One region of the Lactococcus taiwanensis genome, then DNA from elsewhere that is predicted to be linked to it. Evidence: predicted binding sites of a transcription regulator. Region 1 holds the regulator's gene; the other holds the start of a gene.
What was found. Region 1 encodes NrdR, which represses ribonucleotide reductase genes. Its sites were predicted from a motif close to ACACNATATATNGTGT; they were not measured.
Positions count from the first base shown of each region.

Region 2: nrdH (glutaredoxin-like protein NrdH) is a predicted target of NrdR. The motif match lies at 2,126-2,141, and genes of this name have one in related genera.

Region 1 is NZ_CP070872.1:830,335-837,970, forward strand. Features, by position in the region: gene rplI (50S ribosomal protein L9) at 1-307, shown strand, start outside; gene dnaB (replicative DNA helicase) at 309-1,676, shown strand; gene JW886_RS04170 (Veg family protein) at 1,883-2,140, shown strand; gene JW886_RS04175 (phosphotransferase family protein) at 2,188-2,961, shown strand; gene trmB (tRNA (guanosine(46)-N7)-methyltransferase TrmB) at 3,147-3,803, shown strand; gene nrdR (transcriptional regulator NrdR) at 3,878-4,324, shown strand; gene JW886_RS04190 (DnaD domain protein) at 4,383-5,576, shown strand; gene dnaI (primosomal protein DnaI) at 5,667-6,548, shown strand; gene JW886_RS04200 (NADPH-dependent oxidoreductase) at 6,541-7,263, shown strand; gene JW886_RS04205 (pentapeptide repeat-containing protein) at 7,260-7,636, shown strand, end outside.
Region 2 is NZ_CP070872.1:1,035,557-1,043,192, forward strand. Features, by position in the region: gene nrdE (class 1b ribonucleoside-diphosphate reductase subunit alpha) at 1-1,245, opposite strand, end outside; gene nrdI (class Ib ribonucleoside-diphosphate reductase assembly flavoprotein NrdI) at 1,388-1,810, opposite strand; gene nrdH (glutaredoxin-like protein NrdH) at 1,812-2,030, opposite strand; gene plsY (glycerol-3-phosphate 1-O-acyltransferase PlsY) at 2,183-2,821, opposite strand; gene parE (DNA topoisomerase IV subunit B) at 3,029-4,963, shown strand; gene JW886_RS05170 (Type 1 glutamine amidotransferase-like domain-containing protein) at 4,999-5,547, shown strand; gene JW886_RS05175 (3'-5' exonuclease) at 5,584-6,405, shown strand; gene JW886_RS05180 (GNAT family N-acetyltransferase) at 6,444-6,890, shown strand; gene parC (DNA topoisomerase IV subunit A) at 7,245-7,636, shown strand, end outside.

The DNA of each region.
Region 1 (7,636 bases):
ACAAAAGAAAGCGCAAAAGCGTCAAGCAGAAGAAGATTTAGCAGAAGCTAAAATGCTTAAGAATGCTTTAGAAAAAGAAGATGTTGTTGTTGAAATTAAGATGAAAACGGGAGAAACAGGACGTACTTTTGGCGCTGTGGATAAATCAGATATCGCAAAAGCTCTCAAAGCTCAATACAATGTTCCTGTGGATAAACGTAAAATTCAATTGATCAATAAAATCCAAGCTTTGGGGACAAAAGAAGTACCTGTTAAACTGCACCATGACGTGACAGCAGTTATCAAAGTGAAAATAAGCGAGGCCTAAAATGCCCGAAATTGATCTAATAAAAGCGCCGCCTCAAGACTTAGCAGCTGAACAGGCTGTTCTTGGGGCTGTTTTTTTGGATAGCGATAGACTTGTTGAAATCAAGGAATTTATTACGCCTGATGATTTTTATAAGAATGCCCATAAGATAATTTTTCGTGCAATGGAAAAATTATCGGATGCACGTGAAGCGATTGATGTCTTAACCATCCGCTCCCAATTGGAAAATCAGGGTGATTTAGAAGCAATTGGTGGAATTGCCTATATTGCTGAATTAGCAACAGCTACACCAACCGCTGCTAACGCTGCTTATTATGCAAAAATTGTTGCAGAAAAATCATTACTTCGTCAGTTGATTCATCGCTTGACTGAATCTGTTGAAAAAGCTTATGAACAGGATTCGCCAGCTGATGATATTCTTGCACAAGCAGAAAAAAGTTTAATTGATGTTCAACAAGGCCGTAATACCAATGGCTTTAAAAAAATATCCGAAGTCCTAGCGGTTCATATGGATGATTTAGAGCAAAGAGCTCAACAAAAATCAAACATTACTGGAGTGGCGACAGGCTACCCTGCCTTAGATAATATGACGACAGGATTACATGAAGAAGAATTGATTATTCTTGCAGCTCGTCCTGCCGTCGGTAAAACCGCTTTTGCTCTAAATATTGCACAAAATATTGGGACAAAACAAGATAAAACAGTGGCTATTTTTTCTTTAGAGATGGGGGCTGAAAGTTTAGTAAGTCGGATGATTGCTGCAGAGGGATCCATTGATTCTCATAGCTTACGTACTGGTCAGCTGAACGATCAAGAGTGGAATGATTATTTCATGGCGACAGGTACTTTGTCGCGCGCTAGCATTTATATTGATGATACACCAGGTATTAAAATCTCAGAAATCCGAGCCCGTTCTAGAAAATTAGCACAGGAAACTCAAAATCTGGGACTGATTGTGATTGATTATTTGCAGTTGATCTCAGGTACTGGACGTGAAAATCGTCAACAAGAAGTCTCCGAAATTTCAAGACAGCTAAAGATTTTAGCTAAAGAATTAAAAGTTCCAGTTATTGCGCTTTCTCAGCTCTCGCGGGGGGTTGAGCAACGGCAAGATAAACGTCCAGTCCTCTCCGATATTCGGGAGTCAGGCTCCATTGAACAAGATGCGGATATTGTAGCCTTTTTATACCGAGATGATTATTACGACCGTGGAACCGGGGATGAAGAGGATGATGAAGAAATTTTACAAGATAATAAAGTGGAAGTCATCATTGAAAAAAACCGTTCGGGTAGCCGAGGAACAGTAGAACTGCTCTTTATCAAAGAGCATAATAAATTTGCAAGCATTGACAGTCGATATGGTGAGTAGATTTTTTCTAGTCATTCGTGGTATAATACAAGTAATTGTCTAATTCTGTCCTTGGTTAAGCTAAAGTTTGACTGAATGGAGCGCTACCCGAAGGGGAGCTCATCCTCAAACTGAACGCGAACAAGGATAAGCTCGAAGATAAAAATCAATGTTATAATGTAATTGTTCGGAGAAATCCGACTTTTACGTCTTATTTGGAGGAAAAAATGGATAACCAAAGTCAAGAAGTTGGGAAAATCGTTGATATTCGTGACAAAGTAAAAGCACACTTGGGAGAAACAATCGAAATTACTTCCCAATTTGGTCGTAAACGTGAGAACCGTCATAAAGTAAATTTGATTGAAGCTTATGCGACTCATTTTGTAATTGAAAACATTCCTGCACGTGGTCCAAAAACAACAGAATCATATCAATATGCAGATATTTTGACACAAACGATTTTAATACACTATCCAAACGCATAAACTTAAAGCAGATTAATGATTCACAATAAAGGAAGGAGGAGACAAGGTTGATGACGGCAAACTGGGATATGACCCCTGTTAAGGGTGGTTCAGGGAATGCTTTTTCAGGAAAGAGCGATCAAGAACGCGTTTTTATTAAAAAAAACGGCAGTCCTTTTTTGCCGAGCATTTATCTGGAAGGAATTACGCCAAAAGTTCTATGGACTAAGCGTACTGCCGAAGGAGATACCTTGTCTGCCCAACCTTGGATTGATGGGCATACCCTTAATCCAGAAGATATGGATGATCGGCAGATTAATCACATCTTGGCCCATCTTCATGATTCAAAAAAATTAGTGGAGTCCTATAAAAAATTAGGAAGCCAAGTTATTTTTCCAAAACAACTTTTGGAAGAGTGCGTAAAAAGTACGGAAGCTTTGCAGACCAATCACTTTTTGACGCAAATCATCGAAGAAATGAGGGGCGAAATCCCTGAATTACATGAGGATGAAGTTGTTGTGGTTCACGGAGACGTCAATCATAAAAACTGGTTAGTCGATGATACTTCAGGTAAAATCTACCTGGTAGATTGGGACACCGTCTTTTTATCAGATTCCATGGTGGATATGGCTCATGTCCTTTCACACTATATCAAACCTACGAACTGGAGTTTGTGGTTAATGACATCAGGTGTACGTCCTCGTTCAGATATTATGGACAAAGTAGCTTGGTATGGGAAATTATCTTTTCTGCGCCAAATCTCTGAATACCTCTCGCGAGGAAAGATGAAAGAGGTCAATCAGGAAATTTTAGGGCTCCGGAATTTTTGTGAATTATTTTAGAAAAATAGGCTAGGGAGTGGACCTTCCTATTTTTTGGCTTATAGAAGAAACTTAAAAATGATAAAATTTTTCTAAAAGCCATTCCCATAAGTTTGCAGAATGAACTGACTGATTGGTCAGCCAACTCGAAGTGCAATAAGCTACTGACAGCTTCGTCAGTAAAAATAAATTAAATAGAGGTAAAAATGCGCGTCAGAAATCGAAAAGGGGCAGGCGAAATGCTTGCCGAAAACGCACATATTGTTGTTGAGAATCCAGCCGACTTTAAAGGACGTTGGTCTGAACGTTTTGGAAATAATCACCCGATTCATATTGAGGTGGGATGTGGCAAAGGAGCCTTCATCACAGGAATGGCAGCTTTGCATCCAGAGATTAACTACATAGCAATAGACATGCAGTTGTCTGTTTTATCCTATGCACTGGATAAAGCGATTGAAGCTGGTTTACCAAATGTTCAGATGATGTTAGTCGATGGGGCCGCTTTAAGTGAGTATTTTGAAGAAGGAGAGATTGATCAAGTCTACTTGAACTTTTCTGATCCTTGGCCTAAAGCGCGACATGAAAAACGTCGCTTGACTTACAAGTCTTTCTTAGAAACTTATGAAAAGATTTTACGTTCCGAAGGGGAGATTCATTTTAAAACAGATAACCGAGGACTCTTTGAATATTCTCTAGTTTCTCTCGCAAACTATGGCATGGAACTCAAAAAAGTCTGGTTAGATTTGCATCAAGATGAAGAATTTGCTCCGCTGAATGTAATGACTGAATATGAAAAGAAATTTTCACAAAAAGGACAAGTGATTTATCGTCTAGAAGCAAAATTTAAAAAGAAAAATGATTAAATGACAGCTTGATCAGTAAAATATGGTAAGTTTAAAACTCATAGTTGAGTTGAAGAGATTAAAGGAGAATAGATATGAGATGTCCGAAGTGTTCTTCTGAGGATTCAAAAGTAGTGGATTCTAGACAGGCTGAAGAAGCAATCCGTCGTCGCCGGGTCTGTGAATCTTGCGGTTTTCGCTTTACGACTTTTGAGCGAATTGAAGAAATGCCCCTTTTAGTCATTAAAAAAGATGATAAGCGTGAACCTTTTAACCGTGATAAAATCGTGCGTGGCTTGGTTCGTTCAGCTTATAAGCGTCCTGTTTCGAGTGAAGATATTGAACAGGTCGTCGCTAATGTAGAACGCAAAATCCGCCAACTTGACAGTAATGAAGTTCAATCTGACACCATTGGTGAATTTGTAATGGAGGAATTAGCAAAACTTGATGACATCACCTATATCCGCTTTGCAAGTGTTTACCGTTCTTTCAAAGACGTCAGTGAATTAGAAGAACTTTTAAAAAATATTACCAACAAATAAGTTACTGACCAGGCTGTAAGTAGCCTAAAATTTTTAAAAATGAAAAAATGAGGTAGAAATGAGAGCAGGAGATTCATTTACGATGGTCAATCGTGGCAAAACAAGCTTTGATGCGGAGACTTTTCGACTGCTCTATTTACCCATTATTGGTACTGATGCCTTTGCCCTTTATCAATTGATGTTGAGTTTCTCCACAGGACGTATTTCTCATTTTCTAGAATATCTTAATATTGGTTTGAACCCCTTTGTTGAGGCCTTAAATAAATTAACGGGACTTAGCTTGGTTCATGTCTACGATGACCACACGCGGCTTTACTTTAAGGTAGAAAGCCCTCTTAATTTTGAAGAGTTTTTAGCTGATGAGTTTTATCGTCAACTTTTGATTTCTAAAATTGGTGAAAATCGCGTTTCTGGCCTTTCTAAAACAATAGAGCCCAAAGGGAAAGAGATTTCTAAGAAATTTCATGAAATCTACAAAGTTTCATTCAACCAACCTGATGAACCTCAAGGACAAGGTGCTCATGCCAATAATAACTTTGATATGGGTGCTTTTCAGAGTTTAATGACGCGCCAAGGTTTGCATTTTAATGATGAAAATAAAGAAGTGCTAGCCCTTTATGCTCTCGCCGAAAAATTTGAACTTAATTGGTATGAGTTGTTCAAATTAGCAGAGCAGACCGCCAATGCTGATAAGTCTTTAAATGTTAGTCAACTAACACATCGCCTCTCGGCAACACATGAGCCTCAACGTCCCCTTTCAGAATTTCCAAAAGCTTTTGCTGACTTGATTGTGACCAGTAAAGCTCATGAGCCAGAAGCTTTCCTTAAACAAATTAAAGCCCAGGCTGGTGGCTTTGTAAGTAATGATGAACGGAAGATTCTTGCTCATCTTTCACGGCAAAATCTTGTGCCTGAGGTGCAAAATATCCTGATTCATTATGTATTGGTGCAACAAAAAAATGCCACCTTATCGTCAAGTTTTGTGAATACATTAGCTAATGACTGGATGCGCAACAAAGTCTTTACTGCAGAAAAAGCGGTGGAGCGTATTATGGAACGCAATGAAGGGGCAAAAGCAAAAGCTGCGCAAGCAGCAGCAGCTCAGGCGGCCAAACGCCCAGCAAAACTTAAAAAAGAAGCTCCCAAATGGTCTAATCCCAACTATGAAAACAAAACAAGCCAAGAACAATTGGCAAAACTTGAAAAAATTCGACTGGAATCACTCAAAAAATTAAAAGGTGAGACAGAGTAAGTCAGCAAAATAGCTGATGCGTAAGGATTTTCTCAGGCTATGATGCCTGATCACTCGGAGCAATAAACAGTAAAAAAGGAGCACAAGACGATGGAATCTATCGGTGATATTTTGGGTAAGCGCCACGATATTCGTGAAAACTTTGAAAAATTAGTAGCAGAAGTCCTGAAGAATTCTGATGTGCAAGCCTTCATTGCTGAGCACCACATGAGTTCAGATGAGATCCAACGCTCTTATTCAAAATTTTATGAGTACGTTCGGGAAAAAGAAAAGTTTGAGTTGGGAGAAAAACGAGCTGCAGATGGCTACGAGCCTGTGCTCATCATGAATCACGGCTATGCCGATGTTTCTTATCAAACCACAGCTGAGCTTGCTCAACAACAAGCGGCTCAAAATTTGTTGCGACGTGTCAATGTAATTGGCCTTCCTAAAGAACTTAAACAAGTGACCTTAGCTGATATCGCCTTGGACGATGTTCAACGCATTGAGCCTTATCAGACTTTGGTGGATTTTATTACCAACTATCCTGAACGAAAAGGTCTTTACCTCTACGGTGATTTTGGTGTAGGTAAATCCTTTATGTTAGGGGCGATGGCCAATGAACTTGCAAAAAAAGGCATTTCGACTACTTTACTTCATTATCCAACGTTCATCTCAGACCTAGATTTTGACAATGCGAAGGTTTGGGTTAATGAAATTAAAGTCAGTCCTGTCTTGGTTTTGGATGATATTGGGGCAGAGCAAAATAATGCCTGGGTTCGAGATAGTATACTACAAGTCATCTTACAACATCGGATGCAAGAAAATCTCCCTACCTTTTTCACCTCCAATTTGAAAATGGATGAACTGGAGCAGCACTTGGCCGAAACAAGAAAGGCTGAAGAGGTTTGGCCTGCCAAGCGAGTTATGGAACGGATAAAATATTTAGCTCAAGAAATGCGACTAGAAGGAGAAAATAGACGCCATGACTGAAATAAATGAAACCATTGATTTAATGATGAACCATACATCAGTCAGAAACTTTACTGACGAAGCCATCAGTAAAGAAGAGTTACAAACCATCCTAAAAGCTGGTCAAATGGCCTCCACTTGGAAAAATTTTCAATCGTATTCGATTATAGTGGTGCAGTCCCAAGCACAAAAAGACGCGATTTATCAGTACCAGCCCCAAAAAGCAATTAAAAATTGTGCAGCCTATCTGGTTTTTGTTGGCGACCTCAATCGCGCAGAAAAAGCAGTGCAACTCCACGGAGCAACCTTTCAACCCGCAGGGATCGAAAGTTTGCTCATCTCTTCTGTTGACGCAGCAACTGCGGGGCAAAATGTTCTTTTGGCAGCGGAATCTCTGGGCTATAATGGGGTGATGGTTGGCTTGATTCGTGACCAATCGGCACAAATTTCAGAAGTACTTGACTTACCTGACTACACTTATCCAATTTTTGGAATTGCGATAGGCAAGGCTGCACGGTTAAATAAAGTGAAACCACGTTTTCCATTAGAAAGCATCGCTTTTCCTGAGCGGTACATAGAGCAGGATGAACAAGCGATAAAACAATTTGACCAAATACAAGAAGAATACGCGGGTACGCGTCGGCTTAACAAATGGTCAGAACGTGTAGTGGAACAGTGGGGCAAACCCGAAATTCCTTCATCTACTGAAAATCTAAAGGCAAAAAAATTATTGTGAAACCCATGAAAATCAACGCGCCAAAACTTCCCCTCGCTTATCAACCCGTCAGTCAGCAAGACTTTGCGGATGGTGAGATTTATCAAGCTCAATTTAGCGGGGAAAATTTAAAGCTATCGACACGGACTCTCTTTTCAGCTTGTCATTTCAAAAATACAACCTTTGAATTTACTGACGGAGCGGTCAGTGAGTTTACAGATTGCCTTTTTGAAAAATGTGACCTGTCCAACCTTTCTCTGGCAAAAGTTGGCTTCTACCGCTGTCATTTTCAGTCCTCCAAATTGTTGGGTACAGACTTTACAGGGGCGCATTTTCAAGAGGTTCAGTTTACTGAGAATCTGTTGCGTTATGCTAATTTTTCAGGAAGCACTTT
Region 2 (7,636 bases), 210 kb from region 1:
GTTTGTTGAACCCAAGTTACAGGCCACATCTGTCCCCGTCACTTTGTAGGTTTGATCATCATTCAAAACAGAAGGTGTTTGAACCTGCAAAATTTCAGAACAAAGATTAGACATCGAAATCACACCATCAACCGGATTAGCTTTGTTAACGGTGTCTACATTGACGATATAAGGGTAACCAGACTCTTGTTGAAGTTTTGAGAGTTCTTGTTCAAGTTCACGAGCAGAAATTGGTGTTTTACGAATTTCTGGATTAGCTACCATGTTGTCATATTCGGCTGTAATATCCACTTCTGTAAAAGGTTTACCATAGTGTTTTTCGACGAAATAAGGTTCAAACAAGTACATTGTTTCCCCTTTTTTGACCAATTCATAAAACTTATCAGGAACGGTTACACCTAAAGACAACGTTTTGACACGTATTTTTTCATCTGCATTTTCTTTTTTAGTAGATAAAAATTCCATAATGTCCGGATGGAAGATGGACAAATAAACTACACCAGCGCCTTGACGTTGCCCTAATTGGTTAGCATAAGAAAAGCTATCTTCAAACAATTTCATGACAGGTACTACACCAGCTGCGACCCCATCATAACCTTTGATTGGTGCACCAGCCCCGCGCAAGTTTGTCAAATTGAGGCCAACTCCACCACCATTTTTGGAGAGTTGTAACGCTGAGTTGATTGTCCGACCAATGGAGTTCATATCGTCGGTCAATTGCAAAAGGAAACAAGAGACGAATTCACCCCGGCGTTTTCGACCAGCATTTAAGAAAGTTGGCGTGGCAGGCTGATAGCGACGATTGACCATTGCAAAGGCCAAGTCATGCGCTAATTTCTCATTGCCATCCGCCATATACAAAGCATTCATGAGTACACGATCTTCAAAATCTTCCAAATAAAGTGACCCATCATTATTTTTCATGGCGTACTGATTGTAAAATTTATAAGCGGCCATGAATGAATCGAAATGAAACTCAAACTGACTCAATTCTTTTCTCAGTGAGGTGATGAAGTCAAATGAATATTGCGCTAAAAAATCTGCCTCCAGATATTCTTCTTGTACAAGCCACTTGAGTTTTTCTTCATACGTCTCAGCAGTGAAACGATTTGGTGCAACGTTTTCTTTAAAAAAAGCAGTGATTGCTTCTTTATCTTTAGCCAATGGAATGGCACCATTGACGGGAATGTTAATTTCATTATTAAGCTTAAAATAGGTGACATCTTTAAGTTGTTTAAGAGACATATTACTCCTTTATTTATCAATGCGTTTCAGTTGCTACATTTTTACTGAAACTAAAATAATTAATCAATGTAAAGCTAGCTGTTAGAAAAGCAATAGCATTAAAAATGAAAGATGCTTCACGTCAAATCTGTGAAGCATAAGATCATAGTGGATTTTTAAAAGTTACTTTGGCCCCTTGATCAAGCTGTATGGCGAGTTTTTCGACCGCCTCTACATCAGCTGGCGTACCGTTAAACTCAAAGTCATATAAGAGTGGAATTTGATATTTGGCAGAAAGTTCCTTAGCTGTAAAAATATAAATTCCTGCAAAATTGCGGTTTCCTGTTCCAATGATACCACGACAAAGCTTATAGTTTTCATTATAAGCCATGAAATCAAACACAGGATCCATCACGTCAATAGACTTAGAGACGGTAGGGGATTCCTCGGCATAACTTGGTGTGATGAGAAGAAAAGGCTCAGACATCTCTAAATCATCGTCGGGTAGAATTTCAACATGAGGTAAACTGGTTTTACCTACAAAACGTCGAGTTTGCCCGGTTACACTAAAATAAACAAGTTTCATCTTAAGCCAACTTTGCTAATTCGGCAGGACGAAAACCAGAGAAAGCTACTTCTCCCTTAGTAACGACAGGAGCAGCTCTAAAGCCCATTTCGATGACTTTTTCTACAAACTCAGGTTGCTCATCAATGTTGATTTCAGTGAAGGCGACGTGATGTTCTCCGAGCCATTTTTTGACCATTTTACATTGCATGCAGTTATTTTTCGAATATACTGTAACCATTTTAGTCTCCTCAGTGGTGAGTCAAAGTTCTTTTACTTTTTCTCGAATTTTATATTCTTATTTTAGCGTAAAAAAAATACCTAGTCAAATTATATTTACTAGATATTGTGTTGAATTATGTAAAATGTGACAAGATGACACAAGATATTGTGCTATTTTTTTTGCTGGTGGGACAGGTTTAAACCAAAGGGGACAAGGGATTCAGTGTGATTTTTAATCCGGATGAGGTTACTTTTGTGTCTATAAATGATAATAATTGCTAAAACAATAACAATTAAAGAGAATAAAAGGTCATAAGAAGGTAAAATAAAACCAAAGCTTGGAAAAATCAAAATCCCCACTAATGCAGCAAGAGCTGCAACAACGCTTGAAAGGCTAATCATACTAAATAACCATAAGACAACGAAGAAGATCAGTAACAGATAAACCAGAAAAAGAGGGGTGAAACCAAGAATGACACCACCAGAGGTAGCAACAGCCTTTCCTCCTTTGAAGTGATCAAATATGGAAAAGGTATGCCCAATAACCGCCATCAACCCAAAAATAAGAGGAGAGAGCCCGTGCACATGAAAGAGGACAGGTAAAAGGGTTGCAAGTGTTCCTTTAAGAAGATCAAAAGTAAAGACGGCGATGCCCGCTTTTACCCCAAGAATCCTAAAAGTATTGGTAGTGCCAGTATTTCCTGAGCCATAATCGTGTAGGTTTTTTTTGAAAAAAAGTTGCCCTACCCACAGCCCAGCTGGTATTGCTCCTAACAGATAGCTCACAACAAGAAGTATAAAAATAATCATAAGTGCTCCAGGTCTATTTCTTTTAAAATAACATATGCTTTTAACTGTACAATTATATCATATTTTACTAAAGAAATAAGTAAATTTTTCAAAAAATGCTTACAGCAGGCTTTTGACAAAGCTTTCTGAACAAGGTACAATAAGCTAGATGAATATTTTTTGTAGCTTAACAAAGAATATGAGCTTTCAATGAGGGGAATGACAGTAATGGTAATAGATATTAATAATTATGATGATAGTGCGATTCAAGTCCTAGAGGGCTTGGATGCTGTCAGAAAACGGCCTGGTATGTACATTGGCTCAACCGATAGTACAGGCTTGCACCACATGGTTTGGGAAATTGTAGATAATGCAGTCGATGAGGCCCTTTCCGGTTTTGGAAATAAAATCCTAGTGACGATTAACAAGGATGGCAGCTTAACCGTTGAAGATGAAGGACGGGGTATGCCTGTTGGAATACACGCCAGTGGAAAACCTACCATTGAAGTTATTTTCACGATTTTGCATGCTGGTGGTAAATTTGGTCAAGGGGGTTATAAAACTTCAGGTGGACTGCATGGCGTTGGCTCGTCAGTTGTTAATGCCCTTTCTACTTGGCTAGAAGTCGAAGTCACGCGTGATGGAACGGTCTATCGGCAACGTTTCGAAAATGGCGGACACCCTGCTACTACGCTGGAAAAAATTGGCAAAGCACCCAAGTCAAAAACAGGGACAAAGGTCACCTTTATGCCCGACCCAAGTATTTTCTCGACAACAGAGTTCAAATATAATATCATCTCAGAACGCCTGAACGAATCAGCTTTCTTGCTCAAAGAAGTGACTATCGTTCTTGAAGACAAAAGAACAGATCAAAAAGAAGAATTTCATTATGAAAATGGGGTTCAGGATTTTGTCACATATCTGAATGAAGACAAAGACAGCTTGACGCCAGTGCTTTATTTCGAAGGCAAGCAAGACGGGTTTGAAGTAGAAGTGGCCATGCAATACAATGATGGTTACTCGGAAAATATCCTCTCTTTTGTTAATAATGTCCGTACCAAAGACGGTGGAACGCATGAAGCGGGCCTGAAAACTGCCATTACTAAAGCGATGAACGAATACGCCCGCAAGGTAGGCTTACTCAAGGATAAAGACAAAAATCTGGAAGGTTCAGACTATCGTGAAGGTTTGACGGCGGTGCTGTCGGTTTTGATTCCTGAAGAACACTTGCAATTTGAAGGGCAGACTAAGGACAAATTAGGCTCCCCTTTGGCTCGCCCGATTGTGGACGGTTTGGTGGCTGAAAAGCTCAGTTTCTACTTGATGGAAAATGGCGAATTGGCTCAGAATTTGATACGTAAGGCCATCAAAGCGCGTGAAGCCCGTGAAGCGGCTAGAAAAGCGCGCGAAGATTCCCGAAATGGCAAAAAGAACAAGAAAGACAAAGGGCTTTTGTCTGGTAAATTGACCCCAGCTCAAACCAAAAACCCTAACAAAAACGAACTTTATCTGGTCGAAGGAGATTCGGCTGGTGGCTCCGCTAAACAAGGGCGTGACCGCAAGTTCCAAGCGATATTGCCTTTGCGTGGTAAGGTTATCAACACGGAAAAGGCCAAAATGCAGGATATTCTCAAAAATGAGGAAATCAACACCATGATTTACACCATTGGTGCAGGTGTTGGTGCTGATTTTACCTTGGCTGACCGCAACTATGACAAAATTATCATCATGACCGATGCCGACACGGACGGCGCTCACATTCAAACGCTCTTGCTGACTTTCTTTTACCGCTACATGAAACCGCTGGTGGAAGCGGGTCACATCTACATCGCCCTGCCGCCCCTTTACAAAATGAGCGAAGGCAAAGGGAAAAAGGAAAAAATTGAATACGCTTGGACTGATGCCGAGCTGGCTGAGTTGCGCAAGAAGTTTGGTAAAAATGCTAACCTGCAACGTTACAAAGGGCTTGGTGAAATGAACGCGGATCAGCTTTGGGAAACGACCATGAATCCTGAAAGCCGTACTTTGATTCAAGTGACCATTGACGATGCCGCACAAGCTGAGAAGCGTGTATCTGTCCTTATGGGTGACAAGGTCGAACCTCGCCGGAAATGGATTGAAAACAACGTGAAATTTACGATGGAAGAAGAAACGGTCTTTTAAAGTTTGCTGACAGATTCGTCAGTAATTTTTCGAACATGAAAAGAGAAAAAATGCGTTTGATTTTAGCATCTCGCCCAGAAGGCAAGGAAAAATTCATTCGACAAATTGAAAAATGGCTGGGCAAATCTCGCGCCGACATCTCGGTCTGTCTGATTAACGAAGCGCTCGCCCAGTCAGATGATGATTGTCGCTGGCTTTTATCGGCATTTTCAAGTTTGGCCACAACTTTTGGTGGCAAACTAACTTTTGCCAATCTGCGCGCTGTGGCGCCAGAACAGCTCAAGACCAAGATGTTGGGCTACGATTTGATTTGGTGTTTTGGTGGCTACACTAATGAATTGCTAGAAACCTTTGAGAAAACTGGTTTTTCTGAACTTTTGCCAAAACTTTTGGCAGGAAAAATCTGGGTGGGTTCATCAGCAGGCGCTTGCGTTTTGGCGAAAAATTATCTGGGGCTGCTGGATTTCTCAATTTCTCCTCATGAAAAACTTACGATTTTCAAAGAAAATACTTATTTTCTGACTGACTCAGCAGGGCTGATTGTTGATAATCATGAGATTTTGCTGATAGAGAATGCTGTATAATTTGCTGACGAACCTGTCAGCTGGAGTAACTAAAATATGAAAGAAAAATACGTCGTTTTTGACTTTGAAACCACTGGCTTCTCTGCTCAAAAAAATGAAATTATCCAAATTGGTGCGGTAAAATACGACGAAAATGATGTTGAGATCGCGCGGTTTAACCAATTGGTTAAAAATCAGCGGTCCTATGTCTCCTCAGAAATTACAAAATTAACTGGGATTAGACCAGCTGATTTGCTCAATCAGCCGACGATTGAAGAAATCCTACCGAAGTTTTTGGCCTTCATCAAAGATCATCTTTTAGTTGCGCATAATGCCCCCTTTGATGTCAGTTTCTTATACCAAGCAATTATTGATTGCGCCCTAAGTGGCGTCGAGGCTTTTCGCGTCTATGACACGCTGACAGAAAGTAAACGCTTATTGACGATGTCATCCTATGCCTTAGAAAATTTTAAATCGGTGCTTGGAATGGAGGAACTGCGCTCACACGATGCACTTAATGATTGTTTAATTACAGCAAAACTTTACCAATATTTACAAAAAATCGAGTATTCAGAAGAATTAGCATTTGCCAAAGAAGCTGATCAGTTGGATTTGTTTGGAGAAATGACCGATGAGATTACCGTTGAGTTACGTCGTGAATTGCACCTTCCAATCACGAAAGCTTTGGTCTACTACCATCAAGATGAGCAGCGACGCTGGCATCGCTTAGAAGTGGTTGGCATTCACATTGAGCGCACTTACAGTACGGGAGCAAGTCTGACTATCCGTTTGTACGATGGTGAAAAAGTAGCGATTCATTCGGATTTTTTGAAGGAAATGCAGAAGGCTAACTTTGTGAATCAGATGGAAGAAGACTAGTTAAAAATTAGTGATGCACCCGCCCTAAGGAGGAAAAGATGGAAAATTGGAAACTTAAAACGTTTGATCAATTAACAACTACAGAAATGTATAACTTACTGAGTTTGCGAACAGCTGTATTTGTAGTGGAACAAAACTGTCCTTATCAAGAACTAGATGGCAAAGATCAAGTTGCGCAGCACCTCTGGCTTGAAAATGAAGCAGGAGAGGTAGTAGCGCTTTGTCGGCTATTACCTCAAGGGTTCTCCTTTGCTGAAGCTTCAATCGGAAGGGTGCTTGTTAACCCTGCCTATCGGGGCGAAAATTGGGGTCGTGCGCTTGTTAAAGCGGCTTTAGAAGTCTTACAACAAGCTGGGGAGGACGCAGTTACGATTGAAGCTCAATATTATTTACGTGATTTTTATCGAGGATTTGGGTTTGTCGAAAATTCAGAACCTTTCGATGAGGATGGCATTAAGCACGTTAATATGAAACTTATTTTTTGATTCTTTGACTTACTGACAGCTCTGTCAGTAAGTTTTTTACTGAAAAGGTTATCAAAAACGACCTCTTGAGGAAGAAAACAGACCTTTAGATTTTGTCCACTCCGCCTTTTGGCAGTTTTTTTCACTCTGTTTTTGTGGTAGAATAGAAGAAGTGATTGCTGAAAAAAACGGCTCACTGGCTTTTAGCTGATGAGCGGATTAAAAACTACAAGGCCCACCATAATGGGGGTGCACGACAGTTCTCAGCTCACAGCTTTACTGACGAGTGGGTCAGTGAGTGTAAAAAAAAGTCAACTTAAAATTAAAAAGCCATTATTAAATGAACTAAAAATTTTCTCAAAAGAAAGTTAAAAAATGTCTAATATTCAAAAATTACCCCTTGAGGATATCATGGGTGAGCGCTTTGGGCGCTATTCAAAATACATTATTCAAGAGCGGGCTTTACCTGATATTCGAGATGGATTAAAGCCCGTTCAACGCCGCATTCTTTATTCCATGAATAAAGACGGCAATACGTTTGATAAGTCTTACCGTAAATCAGCGAAATCTGTCGGAAATGTCATGGGTAATTTTCACCCACACGGCGATAGTTCCATTTATGAAGCAATGATTCGGATGAGTCAAGATTGGAAAATGGGCGAACCTTTAATCGAAATGCATGGTAATAATGGTTCGATGGATGGTGACCCACCCGCTGCGATGCGTTATACCGAAGCGCGCCTTTCAGAAATTTCAGGCTATCTTTT